DNA from 2 places in the Rhizobium sp. WW22 genome. Region 1 is predicted to be linked to the other one. Evidence: predicted binding sites of a transcription regulator. Region 1 holds the regulator's gene; the other holds the start of a gene.

Region 1 (7,488 bases):
GGCGGGCAGAGTTGGTGACGAACAGGTCGTCGCCGACGAGCTGGGTCTTCTTGCCGATGAGGTCGGTCAGCGTCTTCCAGCCTTCCCAATCGTCTTCAGCCATGCCGTCTTCGATCGAAACGATCGGGTACTTGGCTGCGAGTTCTGCGAGGTATTCAGCCATGGCGCCGGATTCCAGCGTGCGGCCTTCGCCCTCGAGAACATACTTGCCGTCCTTGAAGAATTCGGTCGAAGCGCAATCGAGGCCGAGAGCAATTTCTTCGCCCGGCTTGTAGCCGGCCTTCTCGATCGACTTCATGATGAAGTCGAGAGCTGCCGGGGCGCTGGAAAGGCCCGGTGCGAAACCACCTTCGTCACCGACGTTAGTGTTGTGGCCCTGCGATGCCAGTTCCTTCTTCAGAACGTGGAAGACTTCCGAACCCATGCGGACGGCTTCGCGGATCGAGTCAGCGCCGATCGGCAGGATCATGAATTCCTGGAAGTCGATCGGGTTGTCGGCATGGGCGCCACCGTTGATGATGTTCATCATCGGGACTGGCAGCAGGCGGGCATGAGCGCCGCCGACATAACGGTAGAGCGGCAGGTTGGCGCTCTGGGCAGCAGCCTTGGCAACGGCGAGCGAGACGCCGAGGATGGCATTGGCGCCGAGGCGCGACTTGTTCGGCGTGCCGTCGAGCTCGATCATGATGTTGTCGAGCTGGATCTGGTTTTCGGCATCCATGCCGCCGATCGCGTCGAAGATTTCCGAATTGACGGCTTCGACGGCCTTCTCGACACCCTTGCCATGGTAGCGCTTGCCGCCATCGCGAAGCTCTACAGCTTCATGCGCGCCGGTCGACGCACCCGACGGAACCGCCGCGCGGCCCATGCTGCCATCTTCGAGGTAGACATCGACTTCGACAGTCGGATTGCCACGGCTGTCGAGAATCTCGCGGGCGATAATGTCGGTGATTGCGGTCATGATAGCTCCCTGCTCGCTGGTTTATAAATCGATTTAAATCGTCTTAATCGAAGGCGCGGAAATTTCAATGGCGATCCGCGCCGCGATTTGGCACTCCTGCAGGCCCGTAACGCAAGTTCATGTCAGCCTGTTGAATGCCGGCTTTATTTCAGGCCTTGGCGATGGCGTCGAAGGCCAGCAGCTTCTCCAGAAGCCGCGGCATATCCTTCAGATAGACCATGTTCGGGCCATCGGATGGTGCATTGTCCGGATCCTCATGCGTCTCGACAAAAACGCCTGCGACACCGACGGCAACGGCGGCGCGCGCCAGCGTCTCGACGAACCGGCGATCGCCGCCGGTCGAACCGCCCTGTCCGCCTGGCTGCTGCACGGAATGGGTCGCGTCGAAGATGACGGGCGCGCCCATCGCCGCCATGATCGGCAGCGAGCGCATGTCGGAAACAAGCGTATTGTAACCAAAGGAGGCGCCGCGCTCGCAAAGAAGAATATTCGGATTGCCGCTTTCGTTCAGCTTGGCAAGCACGTTCTTCATATCCCATGGCGCCAGGAACTGGCCCTTCTTGACGTTGACCACGCGGCCGGTCTTGGCAGCGGCAACCAAAAGGTCTGTCTGGCGCGACAGGAAAGCCGGGATCTGCAGTATATCGACCGTCTTGGAAACGATGGCGCACTGCTCTTCCGTGTGGATGTCGGTCAGGACCGGGAAGCCATATTCCTTCTTCAGGTCTTCAAAGACTTCCAGCGCCTTTTCCAGCCCGATGCCGCGCTTGCCCGACAGCGATGTACGGTTCGCCTTGTCGAAGGAGGACTTGTAGACGAGGCCGATGCCCAGCTTGCCGCAAAGTTCCTTCAAAACGCCGGCAACCATGAAAGCATGGTCGCGGCTTTCCATCTGGCAGGGACCGGCGATCAGCGACAGCTTTGCAGTATTGGAAAAAAGGACCTTGGAGGCGCCCTCGCCGACGGTGACTTCGGAATTTGTGCTCATTTTATCTCCTCAAAGGCGAACAATGCGCCCTGACCGGGCGCCAACCTCGCCAATAGACGATTGTTCTTACGCGTATAGGTGACGCCGTTAGCAGTGAAATGCGACGATGTCACGGAAAGATCGCGCGTTTTGAAAAGGATTGCCCGCGCCCTGAGCCCCGGATCATTCGTGCGAACAGGCAGATCATAGAATGCCTCCATTCCTTCCGGCGTCAAAATCTCGAGATCGGCATTGGCAGTCCTGATCGTCAGGCCAAAGGAATGTTCCATAATGCGTGGGTCGCCGACAACCTCTTCGAAGAAACCGCGATAGACCGCCGGCTTCGGCGCGCAAAGCGCTACCCGCGCGATACCAGTCACGCCGTTCTCGTGACGCTCGAGCGCGCTGCGATCAGCCGGCAGCGGATTGATGCGCTGACAGCAGAAAGCGAGAAAATCCGGCGCGCGCAGATCGGCGGCAAGGGCAAGACGAAAGCCTGCCGTGGTTTCGGTTCCATCCGGCATCTCATCGGACGGGAGAAATCCAGCATTCGCCCCGCCGAAATCGCCGCCGCGTTGAAACGCTTGTCATCCGCCACCGCATCATCCGTACCGAATACCACGGCCGAGAAGCCATCATCCCCCACCCGGAAACGATAAGCCTGATCGCGCGCGACGAAAACATTGCCATCCACGATGCTCTTCTCGCATTGCTCCGGAGATGCGACGCCCAGAGGTTCGAGATAGGTTTTATCGGCAAGGAAGACGCAGGCATTCTGAGTGCCAAAGGGATGGCACGCATCTGGAGCCACGGTGAAACCGAGCTTGCCGAGACGTTCGCGCGCCAGAGCGATGTTGACGGTCGGCAGCACGAGATGATCCAGCGGATGCGGAGACGAAATCATGGCTTCTCCTGTTTGCTTGCGGAAGCAGATTTGCGCCCATCCCCCAAGCAATTCAAGATGGAAGGATGGAACATCCCGAAGCACACGACATGGATCGAAGGCGATCTCGCAAACGTGATTGCTGATTCTCTCCCATAGCCGGCTCATGCAGTAGCGCGGCACTTTGATCCAAATGCTGGGCGCACGGACTGAACGACAAGGCCCTGGAAGCGAACAGAGCGGCATTTCTCATATTTTTCCATGGGTTAACGCAGATATGGCGCCTCGATGTTCCGATCCGATCCATTCGCAAATGGTAATTATTTAACTGCCCCCACAAGGCTTTACCGAAATTTAAGCACTTGCGGAACACATATGGAACATATAGTGTCCGTTCTGGATTTGTTTCACGGCTTTTCTTGATTCTGAGGTTCCAAGACGATGTTGACGCGCAAGCAGCAGGAACTGCTTCTCTTCATTCACGAACGCATGAAGGAATCCGGTGTTCCGCCATCCTTCGACGAGATGAAGGATGCACTGGATCTGGCATCCAAATCCGGCATTCACCGCCTGATCACGGCGCTGGAGGAGCGAGGTTTCATCCGCAGGCTGCCGAACCGGGCCAGAGCGCTCGAAGTCATCAAGCTTCCCGACGCCTATAATCCGAGCCTGCAACAGCGCCGCGGTTTTTCGCCCAGCGTCATCGAGGGCAGCCTCGGCAAGCCGCAGCCCGTTGCCCCGCCCGCTCCGTCGAAAGTGGCAAATGACGATCACAACGGCTCGGCGTCCGTACCTGTGATGGGCCGCATCGCCGCCGGCGTTCCGATCTCGGCAATCCAGAACAATACGCACGACATTACCGTTCCCGCCGACATGCTCGGCTCCGGCGAACATTATGCGCTCGAAGTTCGCGGGGATTCGATGATCGATGCCGGAATTTTCGACGGCGACACGGTCATCATCCGCAATTCGACGACGGCCAATCCCGGCGATATCGTCGTTGCACTCGTCGACGATGAAGAAGCTACCTTGAAGCGCTTCCGTCGCAAGGGTGCCTCCATCGCGCTGGAAGCCGCCAACCCAGCCTATGAAACCCGCATCTTCGGGCCGGATCGCGTCAAAGTTCAGGGCAAGCTCGTCGGCCTTATTCGTCGCTATCACTGACCGGTGAATTGTCCAGAACTGGTGGTGCCTTTGCAATTGGCGCGTCGAATTTGTCGGTGCGCCAATCATAGGTTCGATGCCTGGTCCATGGGCGCTGCGGGTTGTTGAATGCGGCTGAGATGATGGGCTTGTCTACGGAAAGCACCATTTCGATGGAGCCGGTTTTGCGCAATGTCGCACCGGTTATGAGCGTTGCTCCGGAGCGGCAATGGTCCAGCCGCAGCCGGATTGGCGTCACGATAATATTCCCGGTGTCGCAAGCCGTGGGCAGATAGGCTGCGTTCTCGATGGTGACCAATATCGCGCCGTTTTCGAGCATGGCGACACACCATGCTCCCTTCTGACAGGCAAAGCTGCCTTGCATGGTGCGGTCTAAAGCTTCTTCCATTGCGGTGCGGACCGCCTTCTGCTCGTCATTGCTTAATCGCTTATGCCGATCCGTCTTGCTGATCTGCGGAAGCCGGCTATCGGTCGGGAGCATGGTCGGCGGTTGATGTTCGGCCGCGACGAGCGCTTTCTGCCATTGCTCGAAGATGAAGGCCTGCGGTCTCTCGCGATTGGTGGCGAGGATATCGTTCTGGCGCAAGGCAACCAGAATGCCATCTTCCGAGATCATCAGATCCGGCTTCGGCACACCAGAGCCGAACGCGGCTACACCGACAGATGACAGCAGCAGCAACAGGCCCAGATGGCGAAGCCGGGTCCGCAGCATGCTCATGGTCAGGAAGCCAGCGATGAAAGTCGGCATCAGCCAGCCGGGCTGGCGACCGAAGGTAATGTCACCTCCCCACCCAGCCACCGTTTTTGCAACAGCGATCACAAGCTCCAGTCCCTCACCGGTGACTTTCCAGAACGGTCCATCGATTCCGAAAGGCATCAGCAGCATCGCCATCATACCGAAGGGCATGACGATGAAAGAGACGACGGGCATGGCCGCAAGGTTGGCAGCAAGTCCATATGTCGCCAACCGGTGAAAATGCTCGATCGAGAAAATGGCCGTCGACGCACCGCCGATGAACGAGGTCGACATCACGCCTCCAAAGAAGCGTGTGACGAACAGTAGCGGACTTAACAGACGGATGCGCGGCAGGATGTTTTCGCGATGCCGCCGTCGTTTCCAGAGCGAATAGCCTGATACCAGCGCCAGCGTAGCGGCGTAAGACATCTGGAAACTCGGACCGAGTACCTGAGACGGTGACAAGACTAGGATGACGATGGCTGAGAGCGCCACATTGCGCAAGCTGATGGATGGCCTGTCGAAAAGCACGGCCACCAGCATGATCGCCATCATGATGAAGGCGCGTTCGGCGGAGACGCCGAATCCGGAAATGAGGTAATAGGCCGTTACCGTTAGAAGCGCGCCGAAGGCTGCGAACTTCTTCGTCGGCCAAGCCTGGACGACACCGGGAAACAGGCTGAACAAATAGCGCAGACCGACATAGAAAATGCCAGCCGACAGCGCCATGTTGAGGCCGGAAATTGCAATGATGTGGGTCAGGCCGGCAATTCTCAGGGCTTCGGTCGTATCCTTCGAGATCGCACGTCTCTCATCGGTGACAAGCGCCGCTGCAAAGGCGCCGGTATCTCCTGGCAAGGTTTGCCTGATGCGGTCGCCGATGCTATTGCGCAGGCCAGCGAGCCAGATATCGGCCGCATCTAGTAACGAGCCGGCGGCATTATCACTAGATGGTGATAATAATTCCGGCGTTCCGTAGGCAAAGCCATTCGCGCCGATGCCGTTGAAATAGGAGCTGAAGGCAAAATCGTTGAGACCCGCCAATGCCGGTCCGGCCGGAGGCGTCAGGCGCGCCCTGCCCCGGATCCGATCCCCCAGATCGAACGGCTCCGCCTGCTTGCGCACGAAGACCGTAACCCGCTGCGGCGCGCGGCGGATAGAGGGTTTTTCCGTTGCCTCGACGCGGACGATATAGCGCCAGCGCCCATTGTCATAGGATTCCCGTCGCTCGATCTGCCCGGTCACGGTCGTCGTCACGGCCGAGTCGAGCATGACGGTGGAAACCCGCCAACTTTCCCACTGCGCGAGCGCCAGGCCCAGGCAGATGAGCATACCGGCGAAAAGCGTGTGATGAAGCAGCCTGCCCGCATCGCGCTTTAGCAAAAAGCCCAAAGCAAACAGAACGAGGCCTGCGAGAAACGCCTGCGGAGGCGGATCGACTTGCGCCTCGAACCAGATAATCGCACCCAAACCCATATAGATCGGCGCGAAAAGAACAGCGCGGCCATGGGCTGCCTCCTCCGCAATCAAGCCGAGGACAGCGGTTCCAAGGCGCTTCGGAACACGCAGCAAACGCGACGTCAGCGGCGCCTGATCCTGTGTTCGTTCCCATTGTTGTGCTTTGGCGCGGAGGATAATGGTGGCGGAAAAGGCGTGAGGTTGCGGAGACGCGGTGACGTCCCTGCTCTCTTCCTGCTGGTCGGATGCCTCCAAATTAGGCACTCGCTGACTGCCCCCGCACCAAATTACAGCTTCTGCGCGATTTGTGCCGTCACCATCCAGTGAATTCAACTGAAATCGGCGGGAACAAAGCTCAATTGGACCGGTTTCCCGGCGTAGCATACGAAAGGACGCTTCTGCAGTGCCCAAAAGTTGATACTGCATTGCACAATTTGGCGTTAGGATAACTTGGCATTAGGCTCTGGATCATATAGCTAGTCGGTAGTCGCTTAACCTTTTGGCGCTTTTTATGGCGTCAATCCCGCCAAATCTTGGAGGATCAGCATGACGGAACAAAGCGCGAAACTAACTTGGGGTGAAAAGACGGTGGACCTGCCGGTCAAGACCGGAACCATCGGCCCGAGTGTCATTGATATTGGTGCCCTTTACAAGAACACCTCCACTTTCACTTACGATCCTGGTTTCACCTCCACCGCATCGTGCGAGTCGAGCATCACCTATATCGATGGCGACGAAGGCGTTCTGCTGCACCGCGGCTATCCGATCGATCAGCTGGCCGAACACGGCGATTTCCTCGAAGTCTGCTACCTCCTTCTCTACGGCGAACTGCCGACGGCAGCGCAGAAGAAGGACTTCGACTATCGTGTGACCCACCACACGATGGTGCACGAGCAGATGTCGCGCTTCTTCACCGGCTTCCGCCGCGACGCGCATCCGATGGCCGTCATGTGCGGCTGTGTCGGCGCGCTCTCCGCCTTCTATCACGACTCGACCGACATCACCGATCCGCACCAGCGCATGGTCGCAAGCCTGCGCATGATCGCCAAGATGCCGACGCTTGCCGCCATGGCCTATAAGTACCATATCGGCCAGCCCTTCGTTTATCCGAAGAATGACCTCGACTATGCGTCGAACTTCCTGCGCATGTGCTTTGCCGTTCCGTGCGAAGAATATGTCGTCAACCCGGTGCTTGCCCGCGCCATGGACCGCATCTTCATCCTGCATGCAGATCACGAGCAGAACGCCTCGACTTCGACGGTTCGCCTGGCTGGTTCTTCCGGTGCCAATCCGTTTGCCTGTATCGCAGCAGGCATCGC
Region 2 (7,488 bases), 820 kb from region 1:
CGCGCAGGTGGAAGCCTGGACCAAGGATGATACGGTCGATGTCGTGATCACCACCGGCGGCACGGGCTTTACCGGCCGCGACGTCACGCCGGAAGCGCTGGAGCCTTTGTTCGAGAAGCGCATGGATGGGTTTTCGGAAGTCTTCCATCGCATCTCCTATGACAAGATCGGCACGGCGACCATCCAGTCGCGGGCCACAGGCGGTGTGGCCAATGCCACCTTCATCTTCGTATTGCCGGGCTCTCCCGGTGCCTGCAAGGATGCCTGGGACGGCATCTTGAAGGCGCAGCTCGACTATCGCCACATGCCCTGCAATTTCGTGGAGATCATGCCGCGCCTTGACGAGCATCTAAAGCGCGGCGCCGGCTCGAGATAGGTCTTCTGCTCGCTGCGATATTGCGTGGCGGTCATGCCTTCGGCAGGACAGGAATTGATTCCCATGAATCGCCGCTGAGTATGATGCAGCTCCGGCCGGATATGTCGCTCATCAGCAGTGTCCAGTTGCCGCTCTCAGCAGCATAGATCTCAACGATCGTGCTTTGATCGAGCTTGCCGACAGCCGAAAGCTTTTCCGAAAGATGGTCGCCAAGAAACGCGACGATATCGACGCGCCTGGCACAGGCCAAGGTTACCTGAGCGGCGGCATTGCCGGGGGAAAGAATTGCACTTGCAACGAAGAGAGTTGCCATGAGGCGGTAGAGCATCGTGCGTTTCATAACGCACCTCCTTTCGCCGAAATCCCGGCGAAAAAGGAGAATTCCGCTGACCAATTCCGCCTGATATCGGCATCTTCATGGTCGGTCACTAACGCGACACGCGTAGGGTGCCGCCACACACGAATTATCGCAGCTATTCCCGCGTTTACAAATGGAATCTGCGGAACGTGAAACCCTATCGCGCCGCGCGCGCCACCCAGGACGGAATGAGTTCGCTTGAAAGCCTGCGGCCCTTCTGGCCCTTGGCAAATTCCGCGAGCTGCATGCCCGACCTGGCGATCGCGATGGCCTGGTGCTTCGAAAGCAGCAGGCCCAACTCCAATGGCGGCGAACGGCGGCCGATCCGCTTCAGAAAGGGGCGCCGATAGCCACGCGACGCGGTAAACCGCGCCGGGCCTTTGTTCAGGGAGACATATTCGGCGACCTCGTCGATCCAGCCCGCTTGCGGCCGCGCGCCCGGCTCGACCAGCAACAGCCATTCGCCGCGGGCCGCCCGCAATATGTCCTTGATATCCCACTGCGAGTAAAAGCGGCAGCCGGCAGCATCCGCCACTTTCGATGTGCCATCACTCGAACCGTGATCGAGCACGATCACGTCGCTGACCAGCCCCTCGACCGCGCCTGCCACCAATGCCGCCAATGTCTGCGCCAGCTCGGGTTCGTGATCCTGGCATTCGATGATGACCGTCAACATTGGCCATTTATAGAGCGGCGCATAATTTATTGCCAGCACCCAACCTTCGGCTCCAAACGTTTAAGAAAAGCATCATATGCCGCCGGAAACACTCACCGCCGGTATCGCCAAACACCTCCTCTCAACGAGGTGGAAAATGGTGATTTCGGATTTTTGTTCTTGCAATGTTCTCATTTATCGGATAGGAATTTAATCATCTTAGACGCGGCGTGCGATGGCATAAGCCGCCCGGAGCTACCGATGAACGAGCAGTCCCTTGCAGGGCAGGCCGCTTTCGCGCCTGCCAATACGGCAGATGTTGCCAACGCTTTGATCGCCGATTCCGGTCTCAGGGTCGATGTCGAGCGTCGGCGCGGACGCGGCGCCGGATTGAACCCGAGCGGCCGGTTCGAGCCGCAGCAGCGCGAGGCCTTCGACGACGGCTGGCAGAGCTGGGAAGAGCTGCCGCCTTTCAAAACCGAAGTGCAGGTGGAGAAGCCGCGCACGGCCATTACACGCAACGAATCGCCCGACATACCCTTCGATCGATCGATCAACCCTTATCGCGGCTGCGAGCACGGCTGCATCTACTGCTTCGCGCGGCCGACGCATGCCTATATGGGCCTGTCGGCAGGGCTGGATTTCGAATCGAAGCTGTTTGCCAAGCCGGATGCGGCCAAGCTTCTGGAACGCGAACTAGCAAAGCCCGGCTACAAGCCGCGCGTCATCGCCATAGGGACGAATACTGATCCCTACCAGCCGATTGAGAAGGAATGGCGGATCATGCGCCAGATCCTCGAAGTGCTGAACCGGGCGAACCATCCCGTTGCTATCGTCACCAAATCTGCGCTGGTCATGCGCGATATCGATATTCTAAAGGAGATGGCCGCCAAGAACCTTGTGCGGGTGGGATTGTCGGTGACGACGCTCGACCGCAAGCTCGCGCGCACCATGGAGCCCCGGGCGGCGACGCCGCCACGGCGGCTGGAGGCGATCCAGGCTTTGAACGAGGCCGGCATCCGCACCGCGATCATGGTGGCGCCGATTATCCCTGCCCTCAACGATCATGAAATCGAGCGTATCCTCGACGCCGGCAAGGCCGCCGGCGCACTGGAAGCAAGCTATGTCATCCTGCGGCTGCCGCTTGAGGTGAGCCCGCTCTTTCGCGATTGGCTGCTGCAGCATTATCCGGATCGCTATCGCCACGTCATGTCGCTGATCCGCTCGATGCGCGGCGGCAAGGATTACGATGCGGAGTTCGGCAAGCGCATGAAGGGCGCCGGGCCTTATGCCTGGCAGATCAGCCGCCGCTTCGAAATGGCGACGCGCCGGCTCGAGCTTACGCGCCGCAATATCGCTTTGCGCGACGATCTGTTCGTGCCGCCAGACGGCAGCGGCGTCCAGTTGTCGCTGCTTTGATATTCCTTGCGGGTTTTCCCTGACCCCGCTGGAAAAGCCCCCCGGTTCGCCGCCCTGATCCACCGGGGGCTTGCAGGAGATCGGGTGGTGTGCGAGCTTCGCCGCATGACACGCAGCACATCACCCGATTCTCCAATGCTTTTCGAGGACGCCCCGCTCGTTCCCACGTTTGAGCTGGAGCTGATTGCGCGCCGAGCCGGCCATTGGCCTGTCGCCGGGGCCGATGAGGCTGGCCGGGGCCCGCTTGCCGGACGGTGGTCGCCGCCGCCGTCATTCTCGACCCTGAGCGGATCCCGCAAGGGCTCAACGATTCCAAACAGCTGACCGCGGCCAGACGCGAAGAGCTGTTCGTGGAGATTCTCGCAACAGCAACGGTCTCTATCGCCTCGTCGAGTGCCGGTCGTATCGACACGACCGATATCCGCAAGGCAAGCCTCGATGCAATGCGCCGCGCCATTTGCGGACTTGCCGTGCCGGCAAGCTATGTGCTGACCGATGGGCTCGATGTGCCAGCCGGGCTTGCATGCCCGGGAAAGGCCGTCGTCAAAGGAGACGCGCGCTCCTTCTCCATCGCTGCCGCATCGATCGTCGCCAAAGTGACCCGCGACCGGATGATGGCGCGCGCGGGCATTGTCTTTCCAGCCTATGGTTTCGCAGCCCATGCCGGCTATGGCACTCCTCAGCATCGCGCTGGCATCGAGGAGCATGGTCCCTGCCCGCTGCACCGCATGAGCTTCCGTCCGCTGCGCAAAGAGGCCGTTTGAAACTTAGCCCGTCAGTCCGGCGACGATTTCAGTCGAGCATTTTCTGATATAGGCGATGTCTTCCTTGTAGATGCGATCATGTCCTTCCTGGAGATTCCGGCGATATCTCTCGATGCCGCGGGCAGCTTCCCGTTCCATGAAAACCAATAGCGCCTCAAGCCGCTCGACGACGACGTCAAGCAATGAGCTACGCTCGTTAACGGACAGACCATAGGCATCGATAAAGATACGGGTGCGACCGACTTGGGCGGCAAGAGTGTCCATTCCCTTGATAGCGACGCCGGAGGACAGCGGCGCCCAGCGATAGACGGCATAGGCCAGATCCCATATTCGCGGACCGGGATGCGCAGCCTCGAAATCGATGATACCGCTCACTTCGCCATCGTTCAGGACGACATTGTAGGGGGCAAAATCCCCATGGCAGATTACCTCGCAAGGCGAGCGGGCCGGCAGTTGCCATGCGTAGCTAGCCGCGAGGCTTTTTGCGAACAGGGCGGAGCAATCGTGATAGCGACGCAATAGAGATGCAGCCGACCGCAGCGCCTTTTCGCCGCGCATAGCGGCGTGGCAATCGAGATCGCCGGTATCTCCGGGCAGATAAGTTACCTGCTCCCAGACCTCGTCATATCCAGCCGGATGCGGAGCTGCATCGAAACCATATCTATGTAGCGCAACCAGCAAGGCATGGACGCCCGGTGTCCAGGTGGCCACCGGTCTCACGATGAGATCGTCTTGACGAAACGGTTCGCTGCCAGTCGTTGACTGCATCCACTCTCCCCTCATGCACTGATCTTGCCTCCCACTGTGGCGATGATCAATCATGACTGAGCATGAAACAAAAAAAGCCCCGCGGAAGCAGGGCTCTTTCGAATCCGATATTGCGAGGGCTTAATTCAGCCGCGTCTTCACTTCCTTGACGGCGTCGTTGAAGAGGCGGGACTGGACGTTGCCATCGGCCTTTTTGGCAAGCACCGATTCTGCAGCGGCGATTGCCAGATCGACGGCAGCGGAGCGGACCGCCTTCATCGCATCGGCTTCGGCCTGCTTGATCTTCTGCTCGGACAGAGCCGTACGGTTGGCGACGAACTCCTCGGTCTTCTTGCGAGCCTCGGTCGTCAGCATTTCCGCTTCGCGCTCGGCTGCGGCAACAATATGTGCTGCTTCAGCCTCGGCTTCCTTGCGCTTGCGCTGATATTCGGCCAGCAGGTGCTGGGCCTCTTCACGCAGGCGCTTGGCTTCGGCCAGCTCGTTACGGATCTGATCGGCGCGGTCGTCCAGCGACTTTGCCATCATGCCGGGAACCTTGAGGTAAACGATCAGGCCTAGGAAGATGAGAAGGCTGACAAACGCAAAGAAGGTGTTGTCGAAAGAAAATTCCATGGATCAGCCCTCCTGCTTTGCGGCGGCTGCCGCAACCGCAGAGGCGACATCGGCCTTGCCGGCAACATTTCCGACCAACTGCTCGACGACAGCACCGGCCGTCTCTTCGGCAATTGCACCGACATCACCGAAGGCTTTCGCCTTGATTTCAGCAATGCGGCCTTCTGCGGCCTTGAGCTTCTCAGCCAAGCTCGCCTCGATTGCCTTGCGATCCTCTTCGGCCTTGGCCTTGGCGGCATCGCGAGCGGTGGCGCCGATGGAATTTGCCTTGGCGCGCGCAGCAGCCAATTCGCTTTCATAGGTCGCGACGGCGGCGTCGGCTTCAGCCTTCAGACGCGAGGCTTCCTCGATATCCTGGGCGATCCGGTCGTGCCGGCTTTCCAGAATGGTGCCGACGCGCGGAATAACGATCTTCTGCATGGCCACGTAGAAGATGACGAAGGTGATCACCAGCCAAAGCAGCTGTGATGGATACGTCGTATGGTCAAACGGCGGGAATACGCCGCCGTGATGGCCTTCATTCGGCGCACCCGTTTCCGTGTGCACCGCTCCGGCGGCCGGCGGTGCTTCTTCAGCATATGCCGGGGTCACAAACATGCTCACCTCCAGGTGGTCTGCAAATACAAAGAATCACGGCTCGCTGCTCGCGAACCGTGATCTATGACGCCGCTGATATCAGACGGCGAAGAGCAGGAGGAGAGCGACGAGCAGCGAGAAGATGCCCAGAGCTTCCGTAACGGCGAAGCCGAATACCAGACGGCCGAACTGGCTGTCAGCAGCCGACGGGTTGCGCAGTGCGCCGGACAGGTAGCTGCCGAAGATATTGCCGAGGCCGAGAGCCGTGCCGGCCATACCAAAGCAAGCCAAACCTGCGCCGATGAACTTTGCTGCTTCCGCGTCCATGTTGAACTCCTTTGAAATGGTTGTGCGGTGAATGACTGACGCCATTAGACGCCAATGTCTTTATCCTTAGTGGCCGCCCGGATGGATTGCGTCGTTGAGGTACATGCAAGTCAGCACCGCAAAGACGTAAGCCTGAAGGAAGGCGACAAGGAACTCGAGACCGGTGAGGGCGACGGTCATGATAAGAGGAAGAACTGCTCCGCCGATACCAAGCGCGCCGAGGGCTCCGAGCGAGGCGACAAAGCCTGCGAACACCTTGAGCGTGATATGACCGGCCAGCATGTTGGCGAAAAGACGAACAGAGAGTGAAACCGGGCGGGAGAGGAACGAGATGATCTCGATCGCCACTACCAGCGGCAAGAGAACTCCAGGAACACCTTCAGGAACGAAGATCTTGAAGAAGCCGAAACCATGCTTGATCAAGCCGTAGAAAATAACGGTGAAGATGACGAGCAGTGCGAGCGCCAGCGTGACGATGATCTGGCTGGTGACGGTGTAGAAGTAAGGAACGAGGCCGAGCAGGTTCGCCGTGAGGACGAACATGAAGAGAGAGAAGACCAGGGGGAAGAATTTCATTCCCTTCGTCCCCGCCCCCTCTTTCAACATCGAGGCGATGAACTCATAGGCCATTTCCGCAACGGACTGCGAGCGCGTCGGGACAACGGCGCGTGGCGCGCTGGCAAAATACAGAAAGCCCGCGGACAGCACTGCCGAGGCAACCATGAACAGCGAAGCATTGGTGAACGAAAAATCAATTCCACCGATATCGATCGGGATAATCTTAAAGATCAGGAACTGATGGGTAGGATCGTTTGCCACCGCTTGTTCTCTTTCATTATTCCGCTCCACCGAGCAGATGCTTCTCATCTGGAAACAACGCCGCTGCGTCGCTTCCGCTCATTTCTTACCAGGCTCACGTCCCTGCGGCTCCGGCGTCGCCACCTTGCCTGCAGAGCGTAGCACATTCAGCACGCCGGCACAGAATCCGAGAAGCAGCAAAATAATCATGCCCCACGGCGTCGTACCGAGAAAACGGTCCAGGACATAGCCCAGAACGGCTCCAACGATGATTGCAGCAATGAACTCACTGGAAAGCTTCATCGCCTGAGCGTAGCCCTTGCGGCTCTCCTCGGCGCGAACCTCCCCGCGTTCATCCTCTCTCACCGCAGCGCGCTTGTTCGCCAATTCGGCTCCCAGCTGCGCCCGCCGCTGTTCCAGACCCTCGTCACGGTCATCCGTCATGGTGGCACCCTCCCCATTTTCGTTGCGCGCAATCCCTGTACCCCGGTCAACGCGTAAACGAACAGCAGGTTTCGCCACCTTTCGGCCCGTTTTGAAGTCGCGCGCAACATAGTTTTAGGAAAAAGCATAGTCAAGGCGTAGACACCATCTGTCCAGCCATAAATTAGCCCAATTAAATCATGACTTTAGAGCGAAAGAGCCATATTGACCGAAAACTGAGCTGAAGAATCCTCCTCAGCCCATGCTTTCCCGTGGCTTTTTTGCCGGGGGAAGCGGCCCTGCCGCTGGTGTCAATCTGCCGGAACCAGTCGCCTCAGCTCCAGCCGCCGCCATAGGTCCTATAGAAGATGTGCATACCTATGCGGCCGACCTTCACCATTTCGGCTGCCCA

The links. Region 1 encodes LexA, which represses DNA repair genes until DNA is damaged. Its sites were predicted from a motif close to TGTTCNNNNTGTGTTCNG; they were not measured.
Region 2: the regulator LexA is predicted to act here: its motif matches at 1,565-1,582, upstream of ACK83U_RS02330 (PA0069 family radical SAM protein).

The regions. Positions count from the first base shown of each region.
Region 1 is NZ_CP178198.1:1,272,568-1,280,055, reverse strand. Features, by position in the region: gene eno (phosphopyruvate hydratase) at 1-961, opposite strand, end outside; gene kdsA (3-deoxy-8-phosphooctulonate synthase) at 1,110-1,949, opposite strand; partial or broken gene ACK83U_RS06420 (VOC family protein) at 1,946-2,832, opposite strand; gene lexA (transcriptional repressor LexA) at 3,253-3,975, shown strand; gene ACK83U_RS06410 (ComEC/Rec2 family competence protein) at 3,956-6,424, opposite strand; gene gltA (citrate synthase) at 6,716-7,488, shown strand, end outside.
Region 2 is NZ_CP178198.1:454,200-461,687, reverse strand. Features, by position in the region: gene moaB (molybdenum cofactor biosynthesis protein B) at 1-376, shown strand, start outside; gene ACK83U_RS02340 (hypothetical protein) at 408-716, opposite strand; gene ACK83U_RS02335 (glycosyltransferase family 2 protein) at 892-1,410, opposite strand; gene ACK83U_RS02330 (PA0069 family radical SAM protein) at 1,651-2,808, shown strand; partial or broken gene ACK83U_RS02325 (ribonuclease HII) at 2,914-3,572, shown strand; gene ACK83U_RS02320 (phosphotransferase) at 3,576-4,394, opposite strand; gene ACK83U_RS02315 (F0F1 ATP synthase subunit B) at 4,461-4,952, opposite strand; gene ACK83U_RS02310 (F0F1 ATP synthase subunit B) at 4,956-5,549, opposite strand; gene ACK83U_RS02305 (F0F1 ATP synthase subunit C) at 5,628-5,855, opposite strand; gene ACK83U_RS02300 (F0F1 ATP synthase subunit A) at 5,922-6,674, opposite strand; gene ACK83U_RS02295 (AtpZ/AtpI family protein) at 6,753-7,097, opposite strand; gene ACK83U_RS02290 (cell wall hydrolase) at 7,411-7,488, opposite strand, start outside.